Regions from separate parts of the Bifidobacterium sp. KRGSERBCFTRI genome, predicted to be linked through region 1. Evidence: riboswitches for the same ligand, from Rfam matches in the RefSeq annotation. Region 1 holds a riboswitch; each other region holds the start of a gene.
The links. Region 1 has a riboswitch for thiamine pyrophosphate ahead of tenA (thiaminase II). Riboswitches for the same ligand answer to the same signal wherever they lie in the genome.
Positions count from the first base shown of each region.

Region 1 (7,787 bases):
TCTCGTGCTTGAGTGGGGTGGTGTACTCCTTGACGATGCCGGCGTCGGTCACTTCGTCTGCGCTTGGTGCGGGCTGCTGCGCGTTGGAATGATTTTCACTTGTCATACTTAAGGAATACAGGATTGAGGATACAAAATCCCGTTTAGGTGTTTCTTACGGCGTAGTAACCCGTAAGTCGCGCAAAACTGCCGATAGAGTCCCATGCAAAAATAGACAAAATAGCTTGAGGAGGGTTGTGTGTCAAATGTTGGTGTTTGGCTCCGGGTATGAAGGAGGTCATCGCCTGGAATCGGTTAAAGCCAAAAACAACTGATTTGAGGAGATGACCTTGATGACCAGTGTATCCGATGATGTGGCCCTGACGATGGATGACATGCCGTTGGGCGAGGACGGGCTGATCGATTTCCGTGCTCTGGCGGTGGGCCTGATTGAGACGGTGGCCGACCACGCGATGGAGCTGGAGGCCGACGAGCTGCTGGGCGAGGGCAACCGCAGGAACGGCTATCGTGAGAGAAGGCTTCGGACGGTGATCGGCGAGATCGTGCTGCGGGTGCCCAAGCCGCGCGAGGACACGTATTTCCCCGAACGGGTGATGCGCCCGTACTCGCGTGTGGACCGGGCGATGGTTGGCGTGGTCTACAGGGCATACGTCAACGGGATGAGCACCCGCAGGATCGAGAAGGTCGCGGACGAGCTGGAGTCCGGCCGGCTGAGCCCGTCGACCGTCTCGCGCATGCGCGCCTCGCTGGACGGCGAGGTCGACGCGCTGCGCCAGGCCGAGTTCGACGCCGGCTCGCCGGTGCAGTACCTGTGGTTGGACGCGACCTACGTCAAGTGCCGCGACGACGACTCGCGCGTGTGCTCCCAGGCCACCGTCACCGCGATCGGCGCGTTCATGGACGGCACGAGGCGTTTCGTGGGCTTCGACCTGGTGGACACCGAGTCGTACGACTCATGGAAGCGGTTCCTGCTCTCGCTGCGCCGTCGCGGCGTGGCGGGCGTGCGGCTGGTCACCTCGGACGCGCACGCGGGCCTTCGCCGCGCGATCATGGAGGTGTTCGACGGCGCCTCGTGGCAGCGTTGCTTCGTGCACATGCAACGCGACCTGACCGCCCGCATCAGGCACAGGAAGGACCAGGGGCGCGCCATGCACGCCCTGTCCGCCGTCCCACGCCAGCCGGACGCGGCCATGACGCGTGCCGCCTACGACGCGGCCGTCGTCCGCATCGGCGCCATCGACCGGCGCGCCGGCGAACTGCTCGAGGACGCGAGAGAGGACGCGCTGGCCCATCTGGCGTTCCACCGGGAACACTGGGTCAGGCTGCGCACCAACAACGTGCAGGAACGCGCCAACGCCGAGATCAAGCGACGCACCCGCGCCGTGCAGTCTTCCCCTCACGCGAGTCCCTGATCCGCCTGGTCGGCGCCGTCCTCGTCGACATGAACGAGACCTGGGCGACCCGCAGGTTCATGAGCGGCGACGACATGGCAACCGCCCTGAACCCGCGCACACCCCGACGCGCCGAGATCACCGACGAGATGCAACGACGCGCCGACCAGATCATCATGACCGCACTCGAGTCCGCGGCATGAGCATGTAATCAAAACCAACCGATGCCGGCGACGACGCTGACACCAACATTTGAAACGCGATCTTGAGGAGTGTGAAACGCGCTTGATAATCTGCTGAAAGCGAACTATGCTCAAATTAGACAAATGAACAGACAATCAATGGCATCTTAGACGGTTCCTCTAAAATATTACGACGCACAGCTCCCTTCGGGTCGGATAAAGTCCAGATGGACGTGCATTCTGGGAATTCTCGTAACGCTTACACGGAATGCACATGTGAACAGGGGAGTGGAAAGAGAGTAGGCATGGTCCGACGGCAATGCATCTGCGGCGCGCACCTCTATGGCCTCGGCCACACCGGTCCGAACATGTTCGGCTTCATCCCGTCGTCATCGCTGGCGCATTACAACTACGACTGCGAATTCAACACCGGAGTTACGCTGCCGGGAGGGCGAATCCTCGAGCAATGCGAGAACTGCGGTGCCATCGTGCTGTGCGAGTACCCCACCCTCGACGGTTCCAGACGAGGGGAGGATCCACTCATCGCCTACGGTCCTGGCACTGTGTACGAACAATGTGACATCGAATCGGTGCCGCTGACCTACCGCTCGTTCAGGGCGCTCATGTCTTCGGGCGTCACCGGCGGCGTCATGTATTCCGAGGCGTTCAAGACGAACATTGCGAAGCTCTTCGACACCGACATCGACCACCTGCCCAGTTGGAAGGTGCTGAAGGATGCCTTGCTTGATTCCGAGAACTGTGCGCTCGACGAATGGTGGCAGGCCGCGATCGGCCGCAACTTCATCGTGCTGTACGAGAACTCCAAGGCATTGCGGCTTGTCGCCGCATGGCATCGTGTGCCGGGGACCGAAATTCTCAACACCGACATGCGACGGGTGATCGAGGAGAACCGGGATCCCATGCGTCACACGGCCTCCGATGCCGATGAGATGGAACAGGCCGGGCGGGAACTCGAAATCAGCGATGCCACCAAGAGGCTTCTGCTCACCGGTACGCATGCGCGCCTGCGTCTCATAGCCAGGTCGATGAGACTTGGCAAGCCGATCACCGAACTGGCTCGATTCGTCTCCCTTGAATCGTTGATGGGCGGCAAGCAGCTATGGGAGAATGGTGATGTACGCGAGTTGCATTTCGTGCCGTTCGGCATTTTCCATGCCGAGGTGGCCGATGATACCGAAATGCACACCGTCGACATCATTATGCGTCATAATTTGCTGTCGCGCATGATGTGCTCATGCGAGCAGGCACAAAGTCTGCACGTATGTCGGCATGAGGTGGCCACAATCCTGCAGTTGGCCCAGCAGTTCCGGTTCGCCATAGACCTCGACGTCGAACATGGTGTGTCGATGCGCGAGGGTGAGCATGGGACAGGCGGCCAGTTCGGGCATTACGCCAATATGCTCGACGTGATGCGCGAACATGAGGATTCCAGGGATACCTATGAATGGCTCACCGCGTACATTCAGCCCCTTGAAAGCGACACCGGCGACCTCTATCACACCGAGTTCATGACGATGCCAGGTGTGATGAGCAGCGTGCCATACGTGGTATATGAGCCGATTATGCTCGGCTTCATCGATTCCGTGCTCACCCGATGTTCCGCTGACTTCACCAAGACGCTGCGCCGTTATGGGCTCGATGCCGATGTGGATCCGAAGATCTTGAATATGCGTTCGTTGGACATGGAATTGGTGAGCGCACTGATCACCATGATTGTGTACCGCGAACGCCGTTCCGACGGGTACCTCGCCGAATGCTTGGAGAATGGCGTGCTCGTCGGCCTGCTCAAGCGTATGAGGGAACTCGTGGAGGAACACAAGGGGCGTCAGTCACGGCGCATACGCCAATAGGTTGAAGCCAATGACCTCATGCGGCTGTGGGATACACTTGGGGTTATGAATGATTCGATCAGTTACAGGACGTTGCAGCGCACCGATTACCCAGCGTTAACGAAGATGTTGTGCGAGACGTGGCACAAGCAGGATCCGCAGATGGATGAGGATCTGCAAATGAAGCTCGCCCAGATAGATCTCGAATACTGCCTGGCACGCACAACCACCGCAGAAGTGGCTGTACGCGATGGTGAGGTGGTCGGCGCCGTTCTGGGTCGCATCGACGCCCAGGAGACCCGCAAGGGAATCAACCAGCATCATCGCAGCGTCATGAAGATCATGGGCCCGCTTTTCTTCAACAAGTCAGCTCATCAGGCGTTGAAGAACATGCTCAACGCCGAGAAAGCCGACCGGCAGATGATCAAGCAGGCGAAGAAGGACGGCCATGCCTATGACGGCGAGATCGTGCTCTTCATTGTGCGCGAGGACATGCGCGGCCAGGGCATAGGCCAGCATCTGTTCGACTGGATGCTCAATGAGTTCAAAGTAAACAATGTGGAACACTACTTCCTGTACACCGACACGGATTGCGACTACGGTTTCTACGAGGATCGCGGCATGGTGCGTCGCATGGAGATGCCCATGGAACCCCACACGCCGAAGGAGGACACCGAGGCGCATCAGGAAGCTGATTACCTCGACAACCATTTGCATGCGCTGATGTTCGACAACGAGACGTCACCAGCCAATGAGGGTGTCAATCCGCTCGGCCGTGACTAATTGAGAAGGCGTCGACATGCATATGAGCGAACCTGAATTCGAGCGGACCGTCACCGAGGCGGTCCGCTCCGTTCCAGAACGGTTTAAAAAAGCGCTTTCCAACATTGCAATCACCGTGGCCGACGAGCCGACGGACAAAGAATACGTCAGCATGACCCACGGAGACGGGGAGCTGCTCGGCCTCTACCAAGGCACGCCGATCACCCAGCGTACCACCGGATACGCCGGCGTGCTGCCGGACCGCATCACGATCTTCAAGGGCCCCCATGAACGCATCTGCGCCACGCATGCGCAGATGGTCGAACAGATTCGCAAGACCGTGCTCCACGAGCTGGGGCATTATTTCGGATTCGATGACAAGTACCTGCACTCGCACGGCTACTGATGCTGGCGAATATACGCAATGACGGTGGCCGGAGACCTTGAGAACCAAGGTCGCCGGCCACCGCCACCTTATGCGGGACTAGTCAATGGTGGTGCCGAAAGGCCACAGGGCAAGCTTGCACATCTTGAATGACTGAATGCCGAAAGGCACGCCAATCACCGTGATGCAATTCAGCACACCGGCAATGAGATACCCAAGCGCCATCCACCAGCCGACCAGCACCACCCATACGATGTTGAGCAGCAGCGAACCCACCGAACCGCCATAGACGACGTGTTGGCCGAATGGGGTGAGCGTGAGCTGGGCCATCTTGAACGACTGCACACCCAACGGGATGCCCACGATCGTCACACAAAGCACGAGGCCGACCACGAACCAGGCGAAGGCGATCTCCAGACCACCCAGAACAAGCCAGATCAAATTACCGATGAATCTCATACCGACAGTGTAGGCCGGCCATGGATACGCGGCCAAACGCACGATGTCCATCGGCGAACATGCAGGGACCTGCACGGAGACGACATGGCGCTTCGTCTGCCGACCATGTGACAATACGAAGATGCGGGGGGACTCAGACGAGTTGAGAACGCGACAGCGTGACCCTTTGAACCTGTTGGCTAACACCTACGTAGGGAGACATCATATGGCGAAATCCATGCCGACCACCATCACCAGAACCGACCTGCCACCGTTCGCGTCGCGCATGCGCCAGGCCGCCGATCCGGTATGGGAAGAGGGCTACAGGCAGCCATTCATACAGGAACTCGGCGCTGGAACCCTTGACCGTTCGAAGTTCGCATTCTACCTGATGCAGGACGAGCTCTACCTCGGCGCCTATGCGAAGGTGCATGCGCTCGCCGTGACGAAGACCGACGACCGTGAGGTGATGGCATGGATGGCGAGTGTTCAGGACGCGATCCTGCATGTGGAGACCTCACTGCATCGCGATTATCTGGCATCATTCGGCCTGACCGAGGAGAAGGTGCTGCACGGCCAGCAGTCCGCATTCGCGCGCGCCTACACGACGAACATGCTCACCACCGCGTATTCGGGCGATCTGCTCGACATCCTGGTGTCCGTGCTGCCCTGCGCGTGGGTGTACGCCGACTATGGCGAGCGACTGGCACGTGATTTCGCACAGGGACTCGAGCACAATCCATGCCGGCAGTGGATCGACATGTACAAGACCGACGAGTTCTGGCAGAGCTCCGTATGGCTGCTCGCGCAGATCGAACGCCGCGTTGCCGGCGTGGGCGAGGAGCGCCGGCGTGGACTGGTGGATTCGTTCGTGCGTGGTGTCGAATACGAGTACATGTTCTGGGCGAGCGCCTATGAGCGCCAGATGACCTGGAAACCGCAGTGGGAGGGCCTCACCTCACGCTGATCCGGTATCGGCGTGCAGATTTGCGGATGCTCCGCGCTTCGCCGCACGCGATTGATGTGCCAATGAAAACGCCCGGCTCATGTGGGCCGGGCGTTTTCATCCGTAAAGGCTTTGCATTCGTTCTATTCGCGCACAAGCTGGATGTGCTCGATGTCGTCGCGATGTGAACGACGGTAGAGCACGGCACGGTTGCCGATCACCTGGACTACCTCGGCCCCCATGCGATCGGCGAGTCCCTGTGCGGCCTCCTTGGCGTCTATGCCCGAGCCGTCGAGCACCTGCACTTTGATGAGCTCGCGTTTCTCGATCGTCTCGTCCGCCTGCTTGATCACGTTGTCGCTCAGATCGCCTTTGCCGATCTGTACGAGCGGCTTGAGCTGGTTCGCCATCGCGCGCAGCTGCCTGACCTGCTTCTTCGTCAATGCCATATTCTTGTTCCTACCTTTGGAAACCCGGTTGTCTTACAGATTCCGTGCGTAACAGACCGCTCCATCGTACAGGAGCGTTGGGTCAATGCGTGCCGATCGCGAGGTTGGGCTGAATACGAAGACAGTCGGAATACGCGTGTGAGATATGCGCTGGGGTTGGGCGCCCACGGGACGGGGAGTGTCTCGTCACTGGATCGCAAGCGCCCTTTACGTTCCTCAACACTCCCCGTCCCGTGGGCGACCAACCCCAGCGCAGGCAATCAGTGGCGATCAGAAGTCGACGTGATGGGGATCGGCACCCTGACGTTCGCCGGTGTCCATCGCGTTGATCCGGGCCATGTCGTTCTCGCCCAGTTCGAAGTCGAATACGTGGATGTTCTGCACGATGCGGGTTTCATGCACCGACTTCGGCAGCGGAATCACCTCACGCTGCATGTGCCAGCGAATCATCACCTGGGCAGGGGACTTGCCGTATTTGTCGCCGATATCGCGCAGCGTCTCGTTTTCGAACAAATCACTGCCCCGACCTCCCATCGGATGCCATGCCTCGACCGCAATGCCCTTGCTGTGGCAGAAGTCGATGAGATCCTGATTGGCGAAGAGCGGGTTGGACTCGATCTGGTTGACGGCAGGCTTGATCTCGGCGAGATCCAGCAGCTCTTCGAGCTGATCCTGCTCGAAGTTGCATACGCCAATGGCCTTGACGCGGCCGTCGCGGTAGAGCGTCTCCAGTTCCTTCCATGCCTGCTGCCAGCCTTCGACCGGCCAGTGCAGCAGGTAGAGGTCGAGATAATCGAGATCGAGGAGCTTGAGGCTCTTGTCGAAGGCCTCCTTCGTCTTGCCGGCGCGAATGTCGTCGTTCCACACCTTCGTGGTGACGAAGATCTGGTCACGTGGCACGTCGGACGAGGCGATGGCCTCTCCCACCGACTTCTCGTTCTTGTAGAACGCCGCCGTGTCGATGAGACGGTAGTTGTTGGCCAGCGCGGCCTTGACGGCGTTCACCGTCTCTGGGCCTTCTTCGGCGTGCCATACGCCGAAGCCGATTTCGGGCATGAGTACCTCGTTGTTCAGTGCGATGGTATGTTCGCCATCCTGCAATGCCATGACTTCCTCGTTTCTGTACTTGTGGTGGGCATATTCTCCTGCGTTTCATCTTAATGGCCCCAAACAATGGACATGCAGCATCGTGCTCTATGAGAACAAGGCGGCAGTGGAGAGGAGTGCGGAAATAAAAAACCACCCGCCATGCGGCGGGTGGTCACGACTCATGTGCGTCGCCTACGGCATTGGGTCCTTGTGGGACGAACCGTGCGTCATACATTCGACGTGGACGGAACGGCGCTCAATGCTATTCGCGTCAACCTCATTCGTCGGCGCCGCC
Region 1 is NZ_CP109653.1:1,198,486-1,206,272, forward strand. It holds gene OGI63_RS05025 (AMP-dependent synthetase/ligase) at 1-106, opposite strand, end outside; gene OGI63_RS05030 (IS256 family transposase) at 333-1,412, shown strand; gene OGI63_RS05035 (hypothetical protein) at 1,442-1,594, shown strand; gene OGI63_RS05040 (DUF6508 domain-containing protein) at 1,879-3,444, shown strand; gene OGI63_RS05045 (GNAT family N-acetyltransferase) at 3,490-4,206, shown strand; gene OGI63_RS05050 (metallopeptidase family protein) at 4,223-4,591, shown strand; gene OGI63_RS05055 (YccF domain-containing protein) at 4,670-5,080, opposite strand; TPP riboswitch at 5,145-5,244, shown strand; gene tenA (thiaminase II) at 5,235-5,975, shown strand; gene yhbY (ribosome assembly RNA-binding protein YhbY) at 6,098-6,403, opposite strand; gene OGI63_RS05070 (aldo/keto reductase) at 6,674-7,510, opposite strand.

Region 2 (7,787 bases), 820 kb from region 1:
CCATGCGATGCGCGACACCGCGTCCATATCGATCGAATTCATGACGGGCTTGCCGTGCACCATGGCCGGCAGACCCTTCGTGATCTCGTTGGTCATGTCCTTGAGCTTGTCCGGGCCGATGATCTGGCACACCGTGCCGGCAGCGCCCAGAACCAGCGCGAGAATCATCACCGGAATGTACCGGCTGCAGAATTTCACGAGCTTCTTCATCACTCCGCCGAAGTCCTTCGGCTTTTCCACGGCCCCACGGCCGCGTCCCATTCCTCTTGGCATGTCTCCCCCTTTCAGCGCTTCAGTTCGTCTTCGCTCAACTGCGATTCGGCGATCTGCCGATACACTTCGCACGTGTCGAGCAGTTCCTCGTGCGTGCCCTGGCCGACCACTTTGCCGTCGTCGAGCACGATGATGCGGTCGGCATTCATGATGGTGCCGATGCGCTGCGCGACGATGAGTTTCGTGGAATCCTTCGCTTCCTTTTCGAGCGCGTCACGTACGGCACGGTCGGTTTTGAAGTCGAGCGCGGAGAAGGAATCGTCGAAGATCAGGATTTCCGGATGACGGTAGACGGCGCGTGCGATCGACAGACGCTGCTTCTGCCCGCCCGAAACGTTGGAACCGCCCTGCGAAATGCCGGAATCGTACTTCTTCTGCTTTTTGTCGATGAATTCCGTCGCCTGCGCGACGTCGCATGCGCGGCGCACGGTGTCGTCGTCGCGGTCCGTATCTCCGTACGCGACGTTGCTGGCGATCGTTCCCTTGAACAGGAACGACTGCTGCGGCACGTAGCCGATCTTGTCGCGCAACGCCTTCAGCTTGTAGTCGCGCACGTTGACGCCGTCGACGAGCACCTCGCCTTGCGTGGCGTCGTAGAAACGCGGCACGAGGTTGATGAGGGACGATTTGCCGGAGCCGGTCGAGCCGATGAACGCCACCGTCTGACCCTTCTTCGCCTTGAAATTGACGCCTTCGAGCATGGCGTGACGCGAGTCGGGGTAGGCGAAGCTCACATTGCGGAATTCGATTTCGCCTTCCTCGCCCGGCTTGCCCGCGTCCTGCGTGCCGTCGGTGACCATCGGCTCGGTGTCGATGACTTCGAGCACGCGCTGCGCGGACACGTCGGCGCGCGGCCAGAGCACGAACACCATGCTCAGCAGCAGGAAGCTCATGATGACCTGGATGGAGTAGCTGGAGAACACCACCATGTTGGAGAAGGTGGTGAGCTTGTCGACGGCTTCGGCAGCGTCGATGAGGTACGCGCCGATCCAGTAGACGGCGAGCATCAGGCCGTTCATGATGGTGTTCATCAACGGCATCATGATGGCCATGGCACGGTTGGTGAACAGCTGGGTTTCGGTGAGTTCCTTGTTGGCTTCGGTGAACTTGGCTTCCTGATAGTCCTCGGCGTTGTACGCGCGCACCACGCGCAGGCCGGTGAGGTTCTCGCGCGCCACGAGGTTGATGTTGTCGGTCAGGCGCTGCATGGCCTTGAACTTCGGCATGACGAAGTGCATGAGCACGGCGATGACCACCAGCAGGATGGCCACGGCGATGCCGGTTGCGAGCGTCCAATCGAAGCCCTTTCCTGCGATCTTGCACACGGCCCACACGGCCATGATCGGCGCTTTGACGATCATCATGAGGCCCATGGTGATGAACATCTGGATCTGCGTGATGTCGTTCGTGGAGCGGGTGATGAGCGACGCGGTGGAGAAACGGTTCATTTCCGCCGGTCCGAAGCTTTCCACCTTGTTGAATTCAAGCGAACGCAGGCGCTGGCTGAACGAGGCGCCCACGCGCGCGGCGATGAAGCCGGTGACGACGGCGCAGGCCGCCGATCCGAGCGAGACGAGCAGCATTTTGCCGCCGGCCACCCAGATGTCGTGCATTTCGCTGCCGGGGGTTTCGACGAGCTGCGTGATGTCGGCCATGTAGTCCGGCAGGGTCAGGTCAAGCCAGATCTGACCGACGATGCTGACCAGCGCGACGAGCATCTGACCGATCTCCGCTTTGGAGAGGTATCGTACGATGCGAAGCATGCTTGGTTCCTTCTCTTGTTTTGTGTTTTGCTTGTTTTCTTACGATTAGTTTTTGCGATTTTTCGCGGTTTTTGCGATTACTGGATTGCGATTACTTACACTGTGAATTATTTACAGCGTAAGATACTACGCGTCTTCCTGTGCGTTTCCTGAGAACGCGGCTTTGACCTCGTCCGCCGTGGGGCGCGGTTTGCCGGGCATGCACAGCGACATGTACGTGGTGAATTCCTCGGTGAGCTCAACGAATTCGCGCGCGCGTCGCTCCCCCATTTGCGAGAAGATCCAGCAGATCGCCTCGCGCATGCTTTCGCGCTGACGTTCGGCGCGCTCCCTGCCGGCTTCGGTAAGGTTCACGTGCACCACACGGCGATCGTCAGGGTCGGATTCGCGCGTGATCTGGCCTTTTTTCTCCAGTGCGGACAACAGTGCAGACACGCGTCCGGTGGTGGTTTTCATTGAAGAGGCGAGCTGCGATGGCGTCAGCGGGCCTTTCCTATAGAGTTCCTGCACGGCGAAGGGTTCGCCCTTCGCGCCTTTCACCATCTCCTGCTGCATGCGCGAGCGTTTGTCCCATGTGTTGGTCGCCAATTCGTGGAACAGTTCCTCTTCAAAGCCCACGCGGCACCTCCTTCCGTCGCAATCGCCGTCATAATATCTTACAGTGTAAACATTTTACAGTGTAAGTTATTCCCAGGGCGATTTTGCAGCGAGCAAGCTACAGAAGGCACGAAAAAGGCCGCGGCCCGAATCGCGATTATTGTGCGGAATCGGGCGCGGCCAATCGTACGTATTGCGCGGAATTCAGCCGCGACGGGCGTCGACGGAGGCGTTCAGCATCGCCAGCTCATCCTGCGTGAGCGTCAGTTCGGTGGCGGCGAAGGAATCGTTGATTTCCTGCGGATTGCGGGCGCTGGGGATGGTGAACAACCGCTCGTAGCGGCTCAGTTCCCAGGCGAGCACCACGCGCTGGTAGGAGCAGCCGTGGTTGCCGGCGACCGTGCGGAACGGGTCGTACGCGCGCTGGTCGAACGCGTCGAGGAAGCCGCCGAGGGGGCTCCAGCACACGAACGCGAGTCCAAGTTCCGCGCAGTGCTCCATCGTATGCTCAGGGTCGGGGTGCGAGGGCGAGAACTGGTTCTGCACGGCGATCAGCTTGTCGCCGAGAATCTCGCGGGCGATGTCGATCTGCGCGTTGTCCACGCGGGAAATGCCCGCGTACCGGATCACGCCCTCGTTAAGCAGCTGCTTCAGCGCGCCGACCTGGTCCTCATAAGCCACTTCCGGGTCCGGTCCGTGCGAATACAACAGGTCGAGCGTATCGACGCCCAAGTGCAGCGCGGATTCCTTGGCGTCACGAATCATGGTTTCGGGGCGCGAATCCGCCATCCACCCGTATTGACTGCCCGCCGCCTGCAAATGCTGGCGTTCCCCGCCAGGCCGACGACTGCAGCCCTCGGAATCCCGCCCCTGAGTGTCCGATTCTGGCGAATCGGACACAGGAGCAACAAAAGCGGGGATCTCCATGGTGCGTCGATAGCCAGTTTTCGTGGCGACCAGCACTTCATCTCGGGGGCCATTCCACGAAGCGAGCGCATCACGCACCAACTTTTCGCCGTACCCCAAATCTTTCGCAGTGCCAGTGCCAGGCTCGCTCGGCAGATAATACGACCAAGCCGTATCCAAATAGCGAACACCCGCGTCCAAACCGGCATGAATCGTACGAATCGCAGTATCGCGATCCGGACGCCCCTCAATCGCCAAAGCCATCGTTCCCATGCCGAGCCGAGGAATCGTAAATCCTGCCAACTCACCGTTCATCATCATCTTCCCCTTCCTTGCAAGCACGCAGCCGATTCGCACATGTTCACATCAAGACTAACCCAACGTGAACCGGCGCAAGCTTGTCGGGCGCCTGCGCGAAGATAAAGGCACAACCGAACGGGAGCCGAAAGGCTGAGAGGGAGCTCATACAGCTTCGACCGAGGACTTGATGCGGGTAATGCCGCCGTAAGGAGACGGGTTGTTCGCGCCGCAAGGCGTATCTCATCTTCCGTTCGCGATAACCGAATATCGCGTGATTAGGGTCACGGAGGGGCGCACCACCTCATAGGGTACGGTTCCTTCGGCGACCCTTTTTTCGTACCAACCGTGAATGTCCGATTCACCGGAAGCAGACGCTCGGAAGCCCACAAAGCAGTTCTGAACGTCCGTTTCGGCGGGAACGGCACTCGTGGGGCCTGACATACAGAAGGGAACCGAAATGATCATCAACGGCAAGGAAGAGGACGTCGCCACGCCGATCACCGTGGCCGAACTAGTGGAGCAGCGCGGTCTGCGCGCCGACCGCGTGGCCGTGGAGCTCAACGGCGAGATCGTGCCGCGCGCCCAGCGTGCGCAGACGCAGCTCAAGGGCACCGACACGTTGGAAATCGTCACGTTCGTGCAGGGCGGCTGAGCACAGCAGCGAAACAAACCATACGAACGGAAACGAGAATACGAGAACAACCATGACTTTTGAACCATCCGCATCGCAGGCGCAGATCGACGCCCGCCAGCACGCTTTCGACAACCAGCCCGACCCGGCCACCTTGGTCAGCCGCGAGGAGATCCGCGCAGCCCTGCTCGACCGTCACACGGCCGCCACACAGGACAAGCTCGACGCGGCGCACGTGGCCATCTGCGGCTGCGGCGGCCTCGGCTCCACCATCGCGGTGGCGCTGACCCGCATCGGCGTCGGCCACCTGCACTTGATCGACTTCGACCGCGTGGATATGACGAACCTGAATCGCCAGCAGTATTTCCTGAAGGACCTCGGCCAGTACAAGACGGAGGCGCTGCGCAGCAATCTGCGCCAAATCAACCCGTTCACGGACATCACCATCGACACCGTCAAGGTGACCGACGAGAACGTGCCGACGCTGTTCGAAAACGAGGACATCATCTGCGAGGCGTTCGACGTGCCGGAAAACAAGACGATGCTCGTCAACGCGGTGCTGGAGAATCTGCCGGGCAAGAAGCTCGTCAGCGCGTCCGGCATGGCCGGCTTCCGCAGCTCCAACCTGGTGAGCACGCGTCGCGTTTCGAAGAACTTCTACTTCTGTGGCGATGGCGAGACGGCTCCGGTACCGGGTGCCGGCCTGATGGCGCCGCGCGTGGGCGTGGTCGCCTGCCACGAAGCGAACATGATCACGCGACTGATCCTCGGCGAGGAAGACGCCTGACGCACTGCTACGTTACTCCACTGCCGTAATCGAAATTTTTATTGCGATTACAAACGCACGTTGCACACAACACAACAGCGACGCAACGGCAACACAACAGCAGCACAGCAATCGCAACAACAACAAACACCCCAACGAAAGGAACCGACGATGAGCACCGAAAACACCATCACCACCGCAGCCGCCGACGTCGCGGCCGCACCGAACGCCACGCTCGACGAGCTGGTCGGCACCACCACGAACACGGCGATCCTGCCGGAGCCGGACGCTCATGCGTACGACGAGATCGCCACCGGCGACGCCGACCCGCTGATCCTCGGCGGGCACAAGTTCACGAGCCGTTTCATCCTCGGTTCCGGCCGTTACGACCTGAACCTCATCAAGGCGACCATCGAGAACGCGGGCACGCAGATCGTCACCATGGCGCTGCGCCGCTGCCGCACCACCGAAAACAACCTGCTCGACTACATTCCGAAGGGCATCACCATGCTGCCGAACACGTCCGGCGCACGCAATGCAGAGGAAGCGGTGCGTATTGCCCGTCTCGCGCGCGAAGTGTGCCAGACGGACTTCGTGAAGGTGGAGATCGAGCATGAGGCGAAGTATCTGCTGCCCGACAATGAGGAAACCATCAAAGCCACGAAACAGCTGGCAAAAGAAGGCTTCGTGGTCATGCCGTACATGTTCCCCGATCCGATTGCGGCGAAGCGTCTTGAAGACGCAGGTGCGGCTTGCGTGATGCCGCTTGGCGCGATGATCGGCTCGAATAAGGGTCTGCGTGCACGCGATTTCATTGAAGTGATTATCAAGAATTCCAATGTTCCGGTGATTATCGACGCTGGTATTGGCCGTCCGAGCCAGGCTGCGGAAGCCATGGAAATGGGCGCGGACGCGGTGATGGCATACACGGCCATCGCTTCCGCCGGCAATATTCCGCTGATGGCACGCGCGTTCAAGAAGGCGATCGAAGCTGGTCGTGAAGCGTATTTGTCTGGCTTGGGCAAGGTTACGGAAGATCATGCCGTGCCGTCCAGCCCAACGAACGAGGCCGACTACATCGGCTGATTCGCGTCGGTTTCGTACGATTCGTGCACTAACGTTTCGCACTGTTTTATTGCGATTACACGACGAGGGTCGGTGGAGACGCACATTTTCGCAAGGTTTCCACCGACCCTCTTTCGTCAGATGCGCGGCACGTAGCGCAACACGCGCATGCCACGCATACCGCAGCGACAGGCAATACGTCTACTTCCCTAGAGCCGCCTTCAGGTCGCGGTTCTGGAACCGCTCGTGCAGCAGGCAGTAGCCACCGAACACGACAAACCAGACCAGGCCGGCGACTGCGGAACCGAGCGTGTCGGAAGACAGGAACAACGTGACATACACGACCACGTAGAACGCGACCGCAATCCAATCGCACACCTGCCAGGCCGGCATCACGAAGCCGTCCGGCAGAAAGTCGGCGCTTTGACGGTAGCGGCGGTGAGCAAGCATCGTCAGAATGTAAATGAAGATCACGACGGCGCTGGCGGCCGAGGCGAACAGCACGAACGCGCCGGAAACGCCCGGAATCGCGTTGATCAGCGGGGAGAACAGGATCATGCAGCCGGACACGATAATCGCCTTCGCCGGAACCTTGCGGTCCGACACTTCGCCGAGACGCTGCATGGCGGGCGATTCGGAATCCTGCGCGAGCTGGTACAGATGGCGTCCAGCCGAGTAGATCAGCGAGTTAAGCGCTGACGCGGCTGCGGTGATCACCACGAAGAACACGAGCGCGGCAGCCCAGTCGAGGCCCGCGTACTTAAACACCATGATGAACGGGGAGCCGAACGAGCCGTCCGCGTTCTGGTGGAAGTTGCGCCACGGCACGATCGCCATGATGGCCACGAGCGCGCCCACGTAGAAGATGAGGATGCGCATGATCAGCTCGTTGACGGCTTTCGGCAGCACTTTGCGCGGGTTCTGGGTTTCGGACACGGTCACACCCACGAATTCGATGAGCTGGTAGGCGAAGAACACCATCTGGAAGCTCATGAAGAAGTTCATCCAGCCGTTCGGCGCGAGCTGGAAGCCGTCGGCAATGTTCGTAAGGCTCACAGTGGCACCGGAAACCGTGCCGTCCACGCCTTCGATATGCGTGGCCGGGTAGCTGAAACCGAGGAACAGCATCACCACGGCGGTGACAATCAGACCCACAATCAGCGTGATTTTGATCATGGAGAACCAGAATTCCGCCTCGCCGAACACTTTCACGGCAATGAGATTGATGCCGGTGAGCGCCACAAGGAAGCACAGTTCGATAAGCCATTTCCACGCGTTGAGGTCAATGCCGAACGTGCCGAAGAACGTGACGAAATAGGTGCTGACGGCCGTGATTTCGGTCATGCCGGTCAGGATGAGCACAATCCAGTACGTCCAGCCGGCGAATTTGCCCCACGCGCGGCCGAGGTAGCGGGTGATGAAGTTGATGAAGGTGTGCTGGCTTGGGTCGCTGTACATCATTTCGCCGATGGCGCGCATGAGCAGG
Region 2 is NZ_CP109653.1:376,722-384,508, reverse strand. It holds gene OGI63_RS01555 (ABC transporter ATP-binding protein) at 1-273, opposite strand, end outside; gene OGI63_RS01550 (ABC transporter ATP-binding protein) at 285-2,036, opposite strand; gene OGI63_RS01545 (MarR family winged helix-turn-helix transcriptional regulator) at 2,163-2,654, opposite strand; gene OGI63_RS01540 (aldo/keto reductase) at 2,838-3,860, opposite strand; TPP riboswitch at 3,965-4,068, shown strand; gene thiS (sulfur carrier protein ThiS) at 4,297-4,491, shown strand; gene thiF (sulfur carrier protein ThiS adenylyltransferase ThiF) at 4,544-5,257, shown strand; gene OGI63_RS01525 (thiazole synthase) at 5,408-6,322, shown strand; gene OGI63_RS01520 (amino acid permease) at 6,503-7,787, opposite strand, start outside.
Region 2: another riboswitch for thiamine pyrophosphate. It lies ahead of thiS (sulfur carrier protein ThiS); the one in region 1 lies ahead of tenA (thiaminase II).

Region 3 (7,787 bases), 1.4 Mb from region 1:
AATGTCTCCGTTTGTCTTGGTTTCCTGTTGCGCATCCTGCTTGCAAAGCTTGATCACCTCATCAATTTCAACGGACGGATTGTTCTCGAAAAAGTCGAGGCTGCCGCTATCAACCACGACGTCCCCAATAGTCGGCTTCGGCAGAATCGGAGTGACGGTCTTCGCGGTATCGTCCACTTCGAACGTGATATCGCTCATCTTGACGCCAGCAGTCACCGTCGCCTCATATGCAACATGCCACTTGTCCTTACCAGCATTGTCTTTCTTTACAGCAACACCGCCATAATGGAATTTCGCGGTCGATAGATCGTCGATATTCACAGCCGCCTGCAACTGGCTTTCCACACTGATGGTAGATTCGGTCCTTGCATTGTCAAAAACAGGTTTAACGACACCGTTCCACACAAACAGGACAACTGCAACAGTGACAATTGCCGCAACAGCGCCAAACAACACCTTACGCAACTTTTTTGCACTGAGATCGCCGAACAACCTATCGCAAAGACCGCCCCGCCTCCTTCGACTCCCGTCATTTCTCGCCAACGCACATTCCTTTCACGGTTCTCTTCCGTCAACAATTCTATCCCCGCACGCAAATACATAGGGACGTCACAAACGTCTCAGGAAATAATACGGGGAAGCCCATCTCGTGGAATGATTATCGGAAATAATCCGATATTTGATGACGTTTCATCATAATGAAAATGCCCGCCATGTCTTCCTGCAAGGCAGGACAGCACACATACCACTTACTACTTCCACGCCGGCTTAAACATTCGGATGGGATACTCAAAAGAGCGTGGAAGAGGCGACCTGCTATTCAGCACACGAAATGCTGCAGCCGAACGTACAATGGTCGCCCCATGTCTTCGCTATTCGGCGATACCGTTTTTGGACTAAATCAGCCAATCGGTCACGTCCTTCTCGGAAACAGATTCCGAGAAACGGTGCCCGGTAAGCCATGTACCGCTGCCTGCCATTTTCTGGAGCGTGGATGCACTGTTGCCGATATCGGAGCTGGCGGAAGTGCAGAACGGAATGATCGTCTTACCTGCGAAATCGTTGGATTTGACGGAATCGTTCACCAGCCAAACAGGTGCCATCCACCAAATCGGGAAGCCCAGATACACAGTGCTGCCGGCACCGACCATGTCATGGACCGGAATCATTCGCGGCCGGCACGTTCCTTGACATAACCGACGAAGCGGTCGACCGCCTCAGGGGTGTCGTGGCGAAAGAACATGCTGGTCTTGGTGTCAAGGCCCGCGATGGTTGCCATCTCGCTGTCGGAGAGCCGGAAATCGAAAATGTTCAGGTTTTCTTCCATGCGCTCCTTGTGCGTGGACTTGGGCAGAGCAACGATGTCGCGCTGGGTGAGCCAACGCAGGATCACCTGCGCGACGGACTTGCCATGCGCCTCGCCGATCCTGGCCAGGGTGGGATTGGAGAACATGTTCTGCATGCCCTCCCCGAACGGAGCCCATGCTTCCTGAGCCACGCCCCGCTTGACCATGTTCTTGCGAGCTTCGATCTGCTGGTTGAGCGGATTAGTCTCGACCTGATCGACCATCGGGGCGATCTCATTGAAGGCGACCATATCGGCCAGACGATCCGGATAGAAGTTACTCACGCCGATGGCGCGGATCACGCCGTCCTTGTAGAGCTTTTCGAGTGCACGCCACGCGCCGTAGGTATCGGAAAACGGCTGGTGCAGTAACACCAGATCGAGATAGTCGGTGCCAAGCTTCTTCAAGGACACATCGACGGACCTCAGCGTGTTCTCATAGCCGTAATTGCTGATCCAGATCTTGGTAGTGAGGAACAGATCCTTACGATCGATACCGGAATCCTTGATTCCTTGGCCGACTTCGGCCTCGTTGAAGTACGACTGTGCGGTGTCGATATGGCGGTACCCGGTCTCGATGGCCTCGCGCACGCAGCGAGGAGCATCGTCCTTGCTGATCTGGAAGACGCCGTATCCGATCTTCGGAATCTCAATACCGTTGGCAAGTTTCACGTATTCCACTGTTTTTCCTTCCATAAATTCGTCGGTATTCAGTGCCGGCATGTATGCCGTTCTGACCCCCACGATAAAATCCGGTAGCTGCTACCGGTCAAATTACGGCACGCCGGTACTATCTACCGGTATTAATAACCGGAAATGTGACATGATAGGTACAAACAAAAAGAACAATGCGCCTCAAGCCCGACCCCATCCGGCGGCACCCGCCGAACGTCCTGCCGCGCAGCGTCCGAAAGGAGCCACGTATGGCAATCACGGCAGTGCCACTCCATAAGAACATGAAAACCTATACGATGAAGCAGGCCTGCAAACTAACCGGCATGAATTACGAAGCATTGAAGTTCTATTGCAATTCAGGACTCGTGCCCGGTCTCAAACGAGACCAGAACAACCGACGCGTCTTCGACGAGCGATGCATCGCATGGATCAACGGCCTGACATGCCTCAAACGCTGCGGTCTGGGCATCAAGGAGATGCGGCACTACACGCAACTCTGTCTTAAAGGTGAGTCATCGATACCGGAACGTCAGGAAATCCTTGCCGAAAAACGCGAGCATCTGGAGACGCAACTGGAGGAACTGCGTAAAGCCATCGCATACATCGATGAAAAACAGCGCTTCTACGCCGACGTGACTGCCGGCAGGACGGCATACTGCAGCAACGTCATCGACACGACGCAAAGCGACTGACTGCGTTCCGTAGGTGATTTTTGCGTTCCGTAGGCGGTCAGCTTCGAATCCGGACACGAGCAAACGCCTAATTCCAGGCATCTCGCCGATGCTTATCCGGCAGCAACCACCTACGGAAGCCCAAAATCACCTACGGAATCGCGCCTGTCAAGGGACGCAGATAGATTAACCACTGTTGTAAACATGCGGGGGTGCTTGATGTCCAAGTCCATCAAGCTGAGATAGGCATGAACGCCTGACCCTTTGAACCTGTTGGTTAGGACCAACGTAGGGAGCAGATCATGAGCGATGACCCATCCACCAATGACGCACTCGGCACATTGCGTGCCGCCATCAAACAAGCCGTCACGGACGTGCGCGGGCAGACACCATTGGCGCAGTCGTTCACCAATTTCGTAACCATCAATCTGGTGGCCAACGCGCAGCTCGCCGCGGGCGGCACCGCGGCCATGAGCTATCTGCCGGATGACGTGATCGCCACCGCCGAAATCGCAGGATCCAATTACATCAACGTGGGAACGTTGCTGCCGTTCTTCAAGAACGCGCTGCCCGAGATCGCGCGCAAGCTACATGAGAACGGCAAAACCTGGGTGCTCGATCCGGTCGCGGCCGGCATCGGCGAGACACGCACCGCCATCCTCGAATCGTTCCGTGACGTTCCGCCGACCATCGTGCGCGGCAACGCCAGCGAGATCATCGCGCTCGACGCGATGTGGGGACTCGCCGACGCCGACAGCACCACGCCCGCGACCCGTCCCGCCGGCGTGGAAGCCGTCGATGAGGTCGATGCCGCGGTCGACGCGGCCAAGCGTCTCGCCCGCCATCTGGCGAAGCGCTCCCCCGTTGGAGCAGGCGCGGTCGCGGTGTCCGGCGCGGTTGATCTGGTGACCGACGGCGAGCGCACGTTCCGCCTGCCCGGAGGCAGCGCGATGATGACGAAGATCACCGGCGCCGGCTGTTCGCTCGGCGGCGTGACCGCAACGTATCTTGCCGTGGCCGAGCCGCTGGTCGCCGCCCTTGCCGCGTCGCTGCTGTATGATCGTGCGTCCGAAATCGCCGAAGTCAAATCCGATGGCCCCGGTTCGTTCCAGGTGGCGCTGCTCGACGCGCTGTGGAACGTCACCGCCGACCAGGTGGCCGCGTCCGACATCATCGAAACCAACTGACCGCAACGTTCCGTGGATGGTTTCGCACCATCGCAATCGTATATACGGAATATATACGTTCAGTGCGGTGCGACGGAAAATAAACGGAAAATAACAAGACTTCTTCTGGAGCACTTACCCAAAGAACAACAAAGGGGAGACCAATGAATAATTATCCATTCGCCTCGATGCGCGACTGCTTTGATATGAGCGCGTATTTCGTGGTCGGTCCGCAGGATTGCAAGGGCCGGCCGGTGACGGATGTGGTGGATGACGCGTTGCGTGGGGGCGCGACGTTCATCCAATTGCGCGCCAAGAACGCGGATGCGAAGGATATCACCGAAATGGCCCGCGATATCGCGCAGGTCATCAAGAACAGCGGCAAGTCCGATTCCGTGGCGTTTGTGATCGACGACCGCGTGGATGTGGTGTGGCAGGCGCGCGACAAGGGCATCAAGGTGGATGGCGTGCATATCGGCCAGACCGATATGGAACCGCAGGAGGCTCGCGCGCTGCTCGGCGAGGATGCCATCGTGGGCCTGTCCGCCGAGACCGAAAGTCTGGTGAAGCTTATCAACGAGCTGCCGAGCGGCTGCATCGACTACATCGGCGCCGGCCCGCTACATGTGTCCACCACCAAGCCGGAGGCTTCCGTGGGCGGCAACGACGGTTCCGGGCACACGCTTGACGAGGAACAGATCAACGCGATTTGCGCGGCGAGCGAGTTCCCGGTAGTGGTCGGCGGCGGCGTACATGCCGACGATATGGAGATGCTGGCCCGTTCGAAGGCGGCCGGCTGGTTCGTGGTGTCCGCGATCGCCGGTGCCGACGATCCGGAAGCGGCCACCCGCGAAATGGTGACGCGCTGGAAGGCGGTGCGCGGCGACGCGAAGCACGGCTATGCGCCGCGTGTGAAGTAGTCCGTCGTACAGGAAATCGACAAGCCCGCTGAGATGAGCGAGAAGTTCCGCAAAGGTGGTTCTACACTGTATCAGTGAGCTCAGTGAAGATAATCAATGAATCAGTGAGCCTAATAAGGAGAGTTACCATGACCAGCACATTGCCACCGGTATTGAGCATCGCAGGATCGGATTCGTCCGGCGGTGCCGGCATTCAGGCGGATTTGAAGACCATGCTCGCCAACGGCGTGTTCGGCATGACCGCGATCGCGGCGCTGACCGCGCAGAACACCACCGGCGTGACGATGGTCACCAACACTCCCCCGGAAATGCTTGCGGCGCAGATCGACGCGGTGTTCGAAGACATTCCGCCGGTGGCGGTGAAGATTGGCATGGTGTCCAGCGCCGAGCTCATCACCGTGATCGCCGACCGTCTGACCGCGCACAACGCGAAGAACGTGGTGCTCGACCCGGTGATGGTGGCCACGTCCGGCGCGAAGCTCATCGAGGATGATGCCATCGCGGCGCTGACGTCCAAACTGTTCCCGCTGGCCACTGTGATCACGCCGAACATGCCGGAGACCCAGGTACTGTGCGACTTGGCCGTAGAGCAGGGTGCGGGCGCAATCGACTATGAGAACGGCGAATCCATCTCCACCGAGAACGACATGGTGACCGCAGGTCATCTGCTCGCCGGCCATTTCGGCTGCGCGGTGCTCGTCAAGGGCGGCCACGGCACGCATGACGCGAGTGACGTGCTTGTCGAGCCGGATGGCAAGATCACCTGGTTCCGTTCCCGTCGCATCAACAACCCGAACACGCACGGCACCGGCTGCACACTGTCTTCCGCCATCGCCAGCCATTTGGCTCTTGGCGAGGCGCTGCCGACGGCCGTCGACCATGCCAAGCTGTACCTGACCGGCGCTTTGGAAGCGCAGCTCGATCTTGGACATGGTTCCGGTCCGATGGACCACGCGTGGAAGTGGCGTTGAGCCAAGCCACGCGAACCACGGCAACCGTTGGAACAGTACAACAAGTAATCGCACGAAAACACACGAGACAACGCTGAGAAAGGTAATCATGACGCTCGATCGCAACGCAGAAAAGCAGGAAGTGCCCGTCAATCCGGAAACCGGCAAACCGTATATCAACACGCTTGCCGCAGTAGCCATCTCCCCCGCCGGCGCCAGCCCGGAGAAGTCCACGTACGTGGCGCAGGCCGTGGATGTGATCCGTGAATCCGGCCTGCCGAACGAGACGAACGCCATGTTCACCAACATCGAAGGAGACATCGACGATGTGCTCAAGGTGATCCGCGACGCTACCATGAAGCTCGCCGGCCAGGGATACCGCACCGACGTGGTGATCCGTCTCGACATCCGCCCCGGTTTCGAAGGACAGATCCACGCCAAGCAGGAACTGGTAAACGAGATTCTGTCGAAATAACCCCCTTTACAGTGGTGAAACGAAACCATTCCATGTAAAAAAGCGCGCTTTTTCTTGGCAAAAGCGCGCTTTTCGCGTTTATTTGGGTATAGTGTTGCGATTATGACGACAATGAAGGAAATCGCCGAACAAACGGGGGTATCCATCTCCACTGTATCCCTGGTGCTCAACGGACGCGACGAAGGCAGGGTAAATCCCGCGCTCGCCAAACTCGTACGCAACAAAGCGACCGAGCTCGGGTACAAGATCAATCCGTTGGCGCGAAGCCTGCGTACCAACAAAACCCGAATCCTCGGCTTCATCAGCGAGGAAGTTGCCACCACACCATACGCAGGCGGCATCATTCTGGGCGCGCAGGATGCGGCCAGTGCCTACGGCTACATGCTGTTCACAGTCAGCACCGACGGCAAGGCGAGCGAGGAGAACGAAATCGCCACGTTGAAACGATACGGCGTGGATGGATTCTTCTATTCGAAGATGTCGAACCGCATCGCGCATGTGCCTGAATCGTTGAGCGATTATCCCGTGGTGATGGTGGACGCCACCGATTATGAGAACAAGGTTCCCAGCGTCGAGCCCGACGAGTTCATGATCGCTATGACGCCACGATACGGTTGCTGCAGGCCGATTGCAAACGTATCGCGTACGTGGGTTGCGCGGAAAACATGATCGCGCAGGACGGTCGTCTTGCCGGCTACTGCACCGCGTTGCAGGAGGCCGGACGTGCGTTCAACCCATCGCTGGTATGCAACGTAATGAACGACGGTCCAGCTTTACGCGCCGTGAACAAGTTGTTCGACGACGAGCATCCGGACGGCTTCTTCTGCTTCAATGATGCGCGCGCCTGGTATGTGTACGAATGCGCGGCAAGAAGAGGGCTTACGGTAGGCAAGGATATTTCCGTGGTCGGCGTGGACAACCACCGCGTGTTCGCAGAGACACTTGAACCGCAGCTGACCACCGTCGAACTGCCACATTACGAAATGGGCTATTGGTCAGCCTGCAAGCTGATTTCCATGATTGAAGGCAAGGATGTGGATACCAGTTCATGTCCATCCGCCAGAGCTTCCCTGCCGCCGCTTGATGCGCCGATTCCGGCGAAGATCCACTGCGCATTGTTGGAAAAAGATTCCGTCATATCCTGATTTTTCTGTTTTTACAACGATTCAAATGCTTACGATTGTTCGCACAGCCATTTTCTATACATGAAAATTGTGCGTTTGTTCACGACACGCCGAATAAAGCAATCGTGCCAACAGTCCGCCAGCAGTTGATTCAGGCTTAATTTCAACTATCCGCAAATCCTTACAAACGTTTGACGTCAAACGATTGACGTCAAACGATTGACGAAGCAGTTGCAACATGCTATCTTGAAGCCATGTTCGCTTTTCGGCACGGCAGCTGAAATCAGAGCAGGCGCAAGCCAAAACAACATCGGAAGCGATCGCTGCCGCGCGGCAGCGGCAGCGCGAAGAGAAAAAGAGAATCAAAATGGCAAGCAAAACACGTTCTGTATGGAAGAATCCTTCCTATCTGCAGAGCTCCTTCGGCATTTTCATGTTCTTCTGTTCCTGGGGCATCTGGT
Region 3 is NZ_CP109653.1:2,642,485-2,650,271, forward strand. It holds gene OGI63_RS11440 (DUF4230 domain-containing protein) at 1-543, opposite strand, end outside; gene OGI63_RS11445 (flavodoxin) at 897-1,169, opposite strand; gene OGI63_RS11450 (aldo/keto reductase) at 1,166-2,041, opposite strand; gene OGI63_RS11455 (MerR family transcriptional regulator) at 2,269-2,712, shown strand; TPP riboswitch at 2,890-3,003, shown strand; gene OGI63_RS11460 (hydroxyethylthiazole kinase) at 2,994-3,878, shown strand; partial or broken gene OGI63_RS11465 (thiamine phosphate synthase) at 4,022-4,771, shown strand; gene thiD (bifunctional hydroxymethylpyrimidine kinase/phosphomethylpyrimidine kinase) at 4,906-5,748, shown strand; gene OGI63_RS11475 (MTH1187 family thiamine-binding protein) at 5,837-6,202, shown strand; partial or broken gene OGI63_RS11480 (LacI family DNA-binding transcriptional regulator) at 6,305-7,347, shown strand; partial or broken gene OGI63_RS11485 (MFS transporter) at 7,646-7,787, shown strand, end outside.
Region 3: another riboswitch for thiamine pyrophosphate. It lies ahead of OGI63_RS11460 (hydroxyethylthiazole kinase); the one in region 1 lies ahead of tenA (thiaminase II).

Region 4 (7,787 bases), 1.3 Mb from region 1:
GCTGCGCGGGCGACCAGTGGGCTTGCACCGGTGCCGGTGCCACCGCCCTCACCGCAGGTGACGAACACCATGTCGGCGCCCTTGACGGCCTCTTCGATCTCGGACTGGTGATCCTGGGCGGCCTTCGCGCCCTTCTCCGGATCCGCCCCCGCGCCGAGCCCTCGGCTCGAGGCGTCGCTCAGCGAGATCTTGACATCGGCGTCGGAACGCAGCAAATCTTTCGCATCCGTGTTGATTGCCACGAATTCCACATTCTGCAGACCCTCGGCAATCATTCGGTTGACTGCATTGCCACCTGCGCCACCGACACCAACGACCTTGATGATCGTGGTGTCGTTGAAATTGTCGGTCTGGGCGATCTCGCTCACGTTAGTCTCCTGTCACTCACGGTTGTACACAACTGTACCGCAGATGGGTGAGAAAACAGGCCTCCCTCCACTGGCCAAGGCCAATCCGCTCACCCTCCTCTTTACATTCCTCGTAGACACCGTAGACCCGATTTCCGAAAGTTTTCTTAAAACGTGTCGCTCAGTAGCTCGCATCCATCGGGTCGTCGCCGAACAGTCGCTCGCGCTCCTCGTGGGTCGTGGTCCGCGAATCGAGCCAACCATATGGCAAATGCACCTTCTTCGCAAAGCGAACACGACCCCTCGGCTGGTCCACCACCCGTTCAGGATACTCGATGTTCGGGTCAAGCGCGTCCACCTGCTCACGAACATCCTTCAAACTCTCGCATTCCATGAACGCGCGCCTGGTGGAGCCCCCCACCGGGAACCCTTTCAGGTACCATGCGACATGCTTACGCAGGTCGTGCACAGCCATCCGCTCGTCACCATCGTAGAACTCGGTGAGCAGCTCGGCATGGCGCATGATGATGCGCCCCACCTCGCCGAGGGTGGGGTTGATACGCACGTCGCTGCCGGCGAAGGCGTTGCCTATATTGCCGAAGAGCCATGGCCGCCCTTGGCACCCGCGACCGATCGCCACTCCGGCACACCCGGTTTCGTTCACCATCGCGATGGCGTCCTCGGCACCCCAGATGTCGCCGTTGCCGAACACCGGTATGTCGAGCGTGCTCACGAGCTCACCGATCCGGCACCAATCCGAATGACCGCCATAGTATTCGGCAGTGGTGCGGGCATGCAGGGTCACTGCGCTGCACCCCTCCTCCTGAGCTATGCGCCCGGCTTCGAGGAAGGTCTCATGCTCATGGTCCAGCCCCACGCGGATCTTCGCGGTCACCGGAATGTTCGCCGGCTCGCACACCGCAACTACGCGCTGGACAATCTCGGTGAACAGATCCGTTTTCCATGGCAAGGCCGATCCTCCACCACGCCGGGTGACTTTGGGAACCGGGCACCCGAAATTGAGATCGAGATGATCCATCATGCCGTTGTCCACCAGGAACCGCGCCGCTTGTTCCATAATCGACGGGTTCACGCCATACAGCTGCAGCGATCTGATGCGCTCGCTCGGTGCGAACCTGCACAACCTGAGCGCCTTCGGATTGCGCTCGACCAGCGCGCGTGCAGTGACCATCTCGGCCACGTAAAGGCCGTCGGGCCCATATTCCTCGCACAGCACACGGAACGGCCAGTTCGTCACACCTGCCATCGGGGAGAGCATGACCGGAGTGTTCACCATGACATCGCCGAGCCTGATCGGTGCCAACGGACCGGCCAAAACCGGTTCAAGCCGTGCACCGGCATCTGCGCAATCCTTGGCATCTGGGCTTGCCTCGCGTTGCCGGGATGTGTTCAGTATCGTCTCCTGCTCGCTCATATCCCCTCGTTCATGTGTCCGAATTGTACAGAGTATCGTATGAATTATTCGCACGCTCGCCTCGTACGCAAAATCGCCTGCGTCCCGCAATCTCAGGCATACGGGGCGCAGGCGATTGATGCATGGCAGATCAGTACAAACCGCCGGCCTCGGCGATATGCACGGTCTCGGGCCATTCGGCGCCACCCATCGACACCGGTTTGAGCGGCACACGTGTACGTTTGTCGTTGATGCGCTTGGCCACGTAGTCGGCAACCTGGGTGAGCGCCACGCGCTCCTGCTGCATCGTGTCACGCTCGCGAATCGTCACGGCCTGGTCATCAAGAGTGTCGAAGTCGACGGTGATGCACAGCGGGGTGCCGATCTCGTCCTGTCGACGATAGCGGCGGCCGATCGCACCGGATTCGTCGTAGTCGATCATCCAGTCATTGAGACGCAGATCCTGCGCGAGGTCCTGGGCCACCGACTGCAGTTCCGGCTTCTTGCTCAACGGTAGCACCGCGGCCTTGACGGGAGCGAGACGCGGGTCGAGACGCAGCACCGTGCGCTTGTCTACGCCGCCCTTGGTGTTCGGGGCCTCGTCAACGTCGTAGGCATCCACAAGGAAGGCCATGAGCGAACGCGACAGACCGGCTGCAGGCTCGATGACGTACGGAATGTACTTCTCGCCGGTGGCCTGGTTGAAGTAGCTCAGGTCCTCGCCGGAATGCTTGGCATGGGCGCCGAGATCGAAATCGGTACGGTTGGCCACGCCCTCGAGCTCACCCCAATCGGAGCCCTGGAAGCCGAAGCGGTATTCGATGTCGACGGTGCGCTTCGAATAGTGTGCGAGCTTTTCCTTCGGATGCTCGTAATGGCGCAGATTCTCGGGGTTCACACCGAGGTCGATGTACCACTGTGTGCGGGCGTTGATCCAGTACTGATGCCAGTCCTCATCGGTGCCCGGCTCAACGAAGAACTCCATCTCCATCTGCTCGAACTCGCGGGTACGGAAGATGAAGTTGCCTGGCGTGATCTCGTTGCGGAAGCTCTTGCCGGTGTTGGCGATGCCGAACGGCGGCTTGGAGCGCGACGAGGTCATCACGTTCTTGAAGTCCACGAAGATGCCCTGTGCCGTCTCCGGTCGCAGATAATGGAGGCTGTTCTCATCTTCCACAGGACCGAGGTGCGTACGCAGCATCATGTTGAAGTCACGGGGTTCGGTCCAATTGCCGCGGGTGCCGCAGTCCGGGCACACGATGTCCTTGAGGCCATTCGGGGGCAGCTGGTCGTTGTGCTTCTCGGCATACGACTCCTCGAGCTTGTCGGCGCGATGACGCTTGTGGCAGGTGAGGCATTCGATAAGTGGATCGTTGAACACCGACACGTGGCCGGAGGCGACCCACACCTCGGACGGCAGGATGATCGACGTGTCGACGCCCACGACATCTGGTCGGGTGACGACCATCGAGCGCCACCATTCGCGCTTGATGTTGTCTTTGAGCGCCACGCCGAGCGGCCCGTAGTCCCACGCAGAGCGGGTGCCACCGTAGATCTCGCCGGCCGGGAACACGAAGCCGCGACGCTTGGCGAGGGAGACAACTTCATCGATTTTGGAATTAGCCACAATGCACCTTCTGGTTTGAACGGTTTGGGGTCTTATACAAGGCTTCACCCTACCGTTGGCGGCTGACACGCAGGGAGCCCGTTCCGGTGCCCATGTGGGGTGATGACACGCATGAGCACAGCAGGCGTCGAGAGTGTTCAATACGTTTGGAATACACATGTCAGGGGAGCTGATAGAGCTGAGAGTGGCTTCGCGCCTAACCCTTCGAACCTGTTGGCTAGCACCAGAGTAGGGAGTACAGATGACCACAGCGTCGACCACGCCGAATTCCGACACATCCAATCTACACGAGGTCGCACCAGACGACCCCATTCGTGAGCGTATACGCCAGGCGGCGCAGAATGTTCGCGAGCAGACCCCGCTTGCGCAGTCATTCACCAATTTCGTCACCATTAATCTGGTGGCCAATGCGCAGCTCGCCGCGGGGGGCACCGCCGCCATGAGCTTCCTTCCCAACGATGTGACCTCGTTGGCCTCTTCGTGCGGTGCCACATACATCAACGTGGGCACGCTGCTGCCGTTCTACCGCGATGCACTGCAGGAGATCTCGGAGCATCTGAGCCGCCATGGCTGCAAGTGGGTGCTCGACCCGGTGGCAGCCGGCGTTGGCGTCGCGCGCACCGAGATCCTCAAGGGGTTCAAGGATTACCCTCCCACCGTCATCCGCGCCAACGCATCGGAGGCACTGGTGTTGCACGACATGTGGCAACTGGGCGATGCAGCCGGAACGGATGAGCACAATGGGCCCGCAGGCGTGGAGGCCGCCGACAGTGTGGATGCCGCCATCACCGCGGCCACCGATCTGGCGGCGTATCTGGCGCTCCACTCCCCCACCCACACGGGGGCCGTCGCGGTCTCCGGCGAGGTCGATCTCGTCACCGACGGACGACTCGTCTACCGACTTCCCGGTGGAAGCGCGATGATGACGAAGATCACCGGTGCCGGGTGCTCGCTTGGGGGTGTCACGGCCACCTATCTTGCAGTGGCCGATCCACTGGTGGCATCACTGGCCGCCTCGATGCTCTACAACGTATCTTCCGGAGCCGCCGAACGAGCATCGCATGGGCCGGGATCGTTCCAAACCGCGTTCCTCGACGCTCTGTGGAACGTTACGCCGGAGGAAATCGCCTCCGCACCGCTCTATTTGGCCTAGAATCTGCCATGGCACGGCATGCCGGCACACAACAAACGAATCAGGTGACACAATGAACTCGTTCCCATACCCATCCATGCGCGACCGTTTCGACCTGCGCTTCTATTTCGTGGTCGGCCCCGACGATTGCGGCAACCGGCCGATTCTCGACGTCGTGGCCAAGGCCCTCGACGGAGGCGCCAGTTTCATCCAGCTGCGCGCCAAAACCCAGGATGTCGCCGAGATCGTCTCCCTGGCGAACGACATCGCCGAAGAGATCGCAGGCCATCACGTGGAGCACTCGGTGGCCTTTGTGGTCGACGACCGGGTCGATGCCGCGCTCGAGGCCCGTGCCAAGGGCATCAAGGTCGACGGGGTGCACATAGGTCAGGACGACCTCGATCCAGTGGTGGCACGAAAGCTGCTTGGACCTGACGCGATCATTGGACTGTCGGCGAAAACCGTCGACGAAGTGCGCGAAGCCAACCATCTGCCCGAAGGCACCATCGACTACATAGGAGCCGGCCCACTGCACATGACGGCCACGAAGCCCGAGAGCATGATCGTCGACGAAAATGGCGATATCACCACGCTGAACGTCTCCTCCATCGACGAAATGCGCACGATGAGCAAGTATCCGCTCATCGTGGGCGGTGGCGTGAAAGCCGACGACATTCCCATGCTCGCCAAGACGAAGGCCGACGGCTGGTTCGTCGTATCCGCCATTGCCGGCGCCACCGACCCGGAGCAGGCCACTCGCCGTCTGGTCGATGACTGGACCGCCATTCGCGGCGACGAGAAGCCCCGGTACACCGGACGCAAGCCTGCTGCAACCAAGCTGCCGGCCGTGCTCACGATCGCCACAACCGACTCCTCCGGCGGTGCCGGCATTCCCGCCGACCTCAAGACGATGCTCGCCAATGATGTATTCGGCGAATGCGTGGTGGCGGGCATCACGGCGCAGAACACGACCGGCGTGCAGGCCATCGCCGCCGTGGACCCCAGCATCGTGGGCGCCCAGATCGATTCGGTTTTCGACGATATTCGACCCACCGCCGTGAAGATCGGCGTCATCGTGGGCGTTGAATCTGTGAAAACCGTCGCCCGCAAACTCAGGGACCACCAGGCCACGAACATCGTGGTCGACCCGGTCATGGTGGCCACAAGTGGGTCGAGTCTTGCCGCGGACGACACAATCGCCGAGGAAATCAGCAGTCTCTTCCCGATTGCCACGGTGATCACCCCGAATATTCCTGAGGCACAGGTGCTGGCCCAGATGCCGATCGGCAACCAGGCCGACATGGAGACCGCGGCCGTCCAACTCGCCAAGGACTATGGCACCTGCGTGCTGGTCAAAGGCGGCCATGGCGTGAAGGACGCCGACGACGTGCTCGCATTCCCGACCGGTGCCGTCACGTGGTTCGAGGGGGAACGCATCGCCAACGACAACACGCACGGCACCGGCTGCACGCTGTCGTCCGCAATTGCCTCGTATCTCGCCCAAGGCGAGGACCTCGAAGACGCCGTACGCGACGCCAAGGCATACCTGAGCGGAGCTCTGCGCGCGAATCTTAACCTCGGCAAAGGTCACGGTCCGATGGACCATGCCTGGGCGATGCACTGAGCAGAAGGCAATCTGAAATTCCATAGCTGTGTGGCTGAGCGATGAACAGACATGCCCGGTCGCACGCCTGCGACAAAGGAGAAGACACATGAACAGCCCTGATCGCAATGCGGTGCGGCAGGAAGTGCCCGTGGACGAGCACGGCAAACCGATCATCAACACGGTGGCGGCAGTGGCGATCGCCCCCAGCGGTGTCGGCGCCGAGCTGAGCGAATACGTGGCGGAAGCGGTGGAGGTGATCCGCGAATCCGGATTGCCGAACGAGACGAACGCCATGTTCACGAACATCGAGGGAAACCTTGACGATGTGCTCAAAGCGGTGCGCGACGCCACGGTGAAACTCGCCGAACAGGGATACCGCACCGGCGTGACGCTCAAGCTCGACATTCGCCCGGGCTTCTCAGGGCAGATCAGCGAAAAGCAGCAGCTCGTGGACGAGATACTCACCAAGCGGTAAGCGGCACGGAATATGTGGGTGTGCCGTCGGTATGTCATGTGCATATTCGGCATAGGACGTATAAGGTGGAATCATGACGACGATGAAGGAAATCGCACAAGCGGCCGGAGTCTCCGTCTCCTCGGTCTCGCTCGTGCTCAATGGGCGTGATTCGGGGCGCATCAATCCGCAGCTTGCGAACCGCATACGCGAAACCGCAGAGCGAATGGGGTACCAGCCCAATGTGCTGGCCCGCTCCCTACGCACCAACCGGACGTATATGATCGGGTTCATCAGCGTCGAAGTGGCCACCACGCCATATGCGGGCGGTATGATCCAAGGTGCACAGGACGCCTTGAGCTCGCTTGGCTACATGCTCCTCACCGTGAACGGAGACACCGAACAGGCCCTGGAAAGCGAGATCCGCGCTCTGAAACGCTACGGTGTGGATGGCTTCCTGTATTCCGCGATGTCGAACCGCGTGATGACGGTGCCCAAATCACTCGCCAAGTTCCCTCTGGTGCTCGTCGACGCCGCAGAGGAGACCAATCGCTTCCCGTCCATCGAACCGGACGAGTTCCGCATCGGCTATGACGCCACCACCAGACTCATCGAAGCCGGATGCTCCCGCATAGCGTATGTGGGATGCGCCGAACCCATGGTGGCACAGACCGGCAGGCTCGCCGGTTACCGACAGGCCCTGATGGACCACGGCAGGGGCTTCGACGAACGACTGCAATGCGACGTGCTCAACAACGGGCCGGCACTACGTGCCGTGGAAGCGTTATTCGACACCGAGCAGCCCAACGGATTCTTCTGCTTCAACGACGCACGCGCCTGGTATGTATACGAGACGGCGGCACGACATGGACTGGCCGTCGGACGCGACATCTCGGTGGTCGGCGTGGACAACCATCGCGTATTTGCCGAGACACTCGAGCCGCAACTCACCACCATCGAACTGCCCCACTACGAGATGGGCTACTGGGCCGCGAACAAGCTCGTGTCGATGATCGAGAACCGCCCGCTCAATGAAGGCGATTGGCCCCATACGACCGCGGTGATGCCTCTGCTTGACACGCCATCGCCGGTGAAGGTGCACTGCACGCTGATCGAGAAGGGATCGGTGCGCGACACGCCGACGACCGCGTGACGCATGGTCACTGCGGCAGCAAAGAATTCGTCAAACGATTGACATTAAGGCTTC
Region 4 is NZ_CP109653.1:2,484,958-2,492,744, forward strand. It holds gene ftsZ (cell division protein FtsZ) at 1-368, opposite strand, end outside; gene dusB (tRNA dihydrouridine synthase DusB) at 529-1,782, opposite strand; gene OGI63_RS10770 (glycine--tRNA ligase) at 1,913-3,388, opposite strand; TPP riboswitch at 3,541-3,641, shown strand; gene OGI63_RS10775 (hydroxyethylthiazole kinase) at 3,630-4,541, shown strand; gene thiD (bifunctional hydroxymethylpyrimidine kinase/phosphomethylpyrimidine kinase) at 4,594-6,144, shown strand; gene OGI63_RS10785 (MTH1187 family thiamine-binding protein) at 6,233-6,601, shown strand; gene OGI63_RS10790 (LacI family DNA-binding transcriptional regulator) at 6,675-7,733, shown strand.
Region 4: another riboswitch for thiamine pyrophosphate. It lies ahead of OGI63_RS10775 (hydroxyethylthiazole kinase); the one in region 1 lies ahead of tenA (thiaminase II).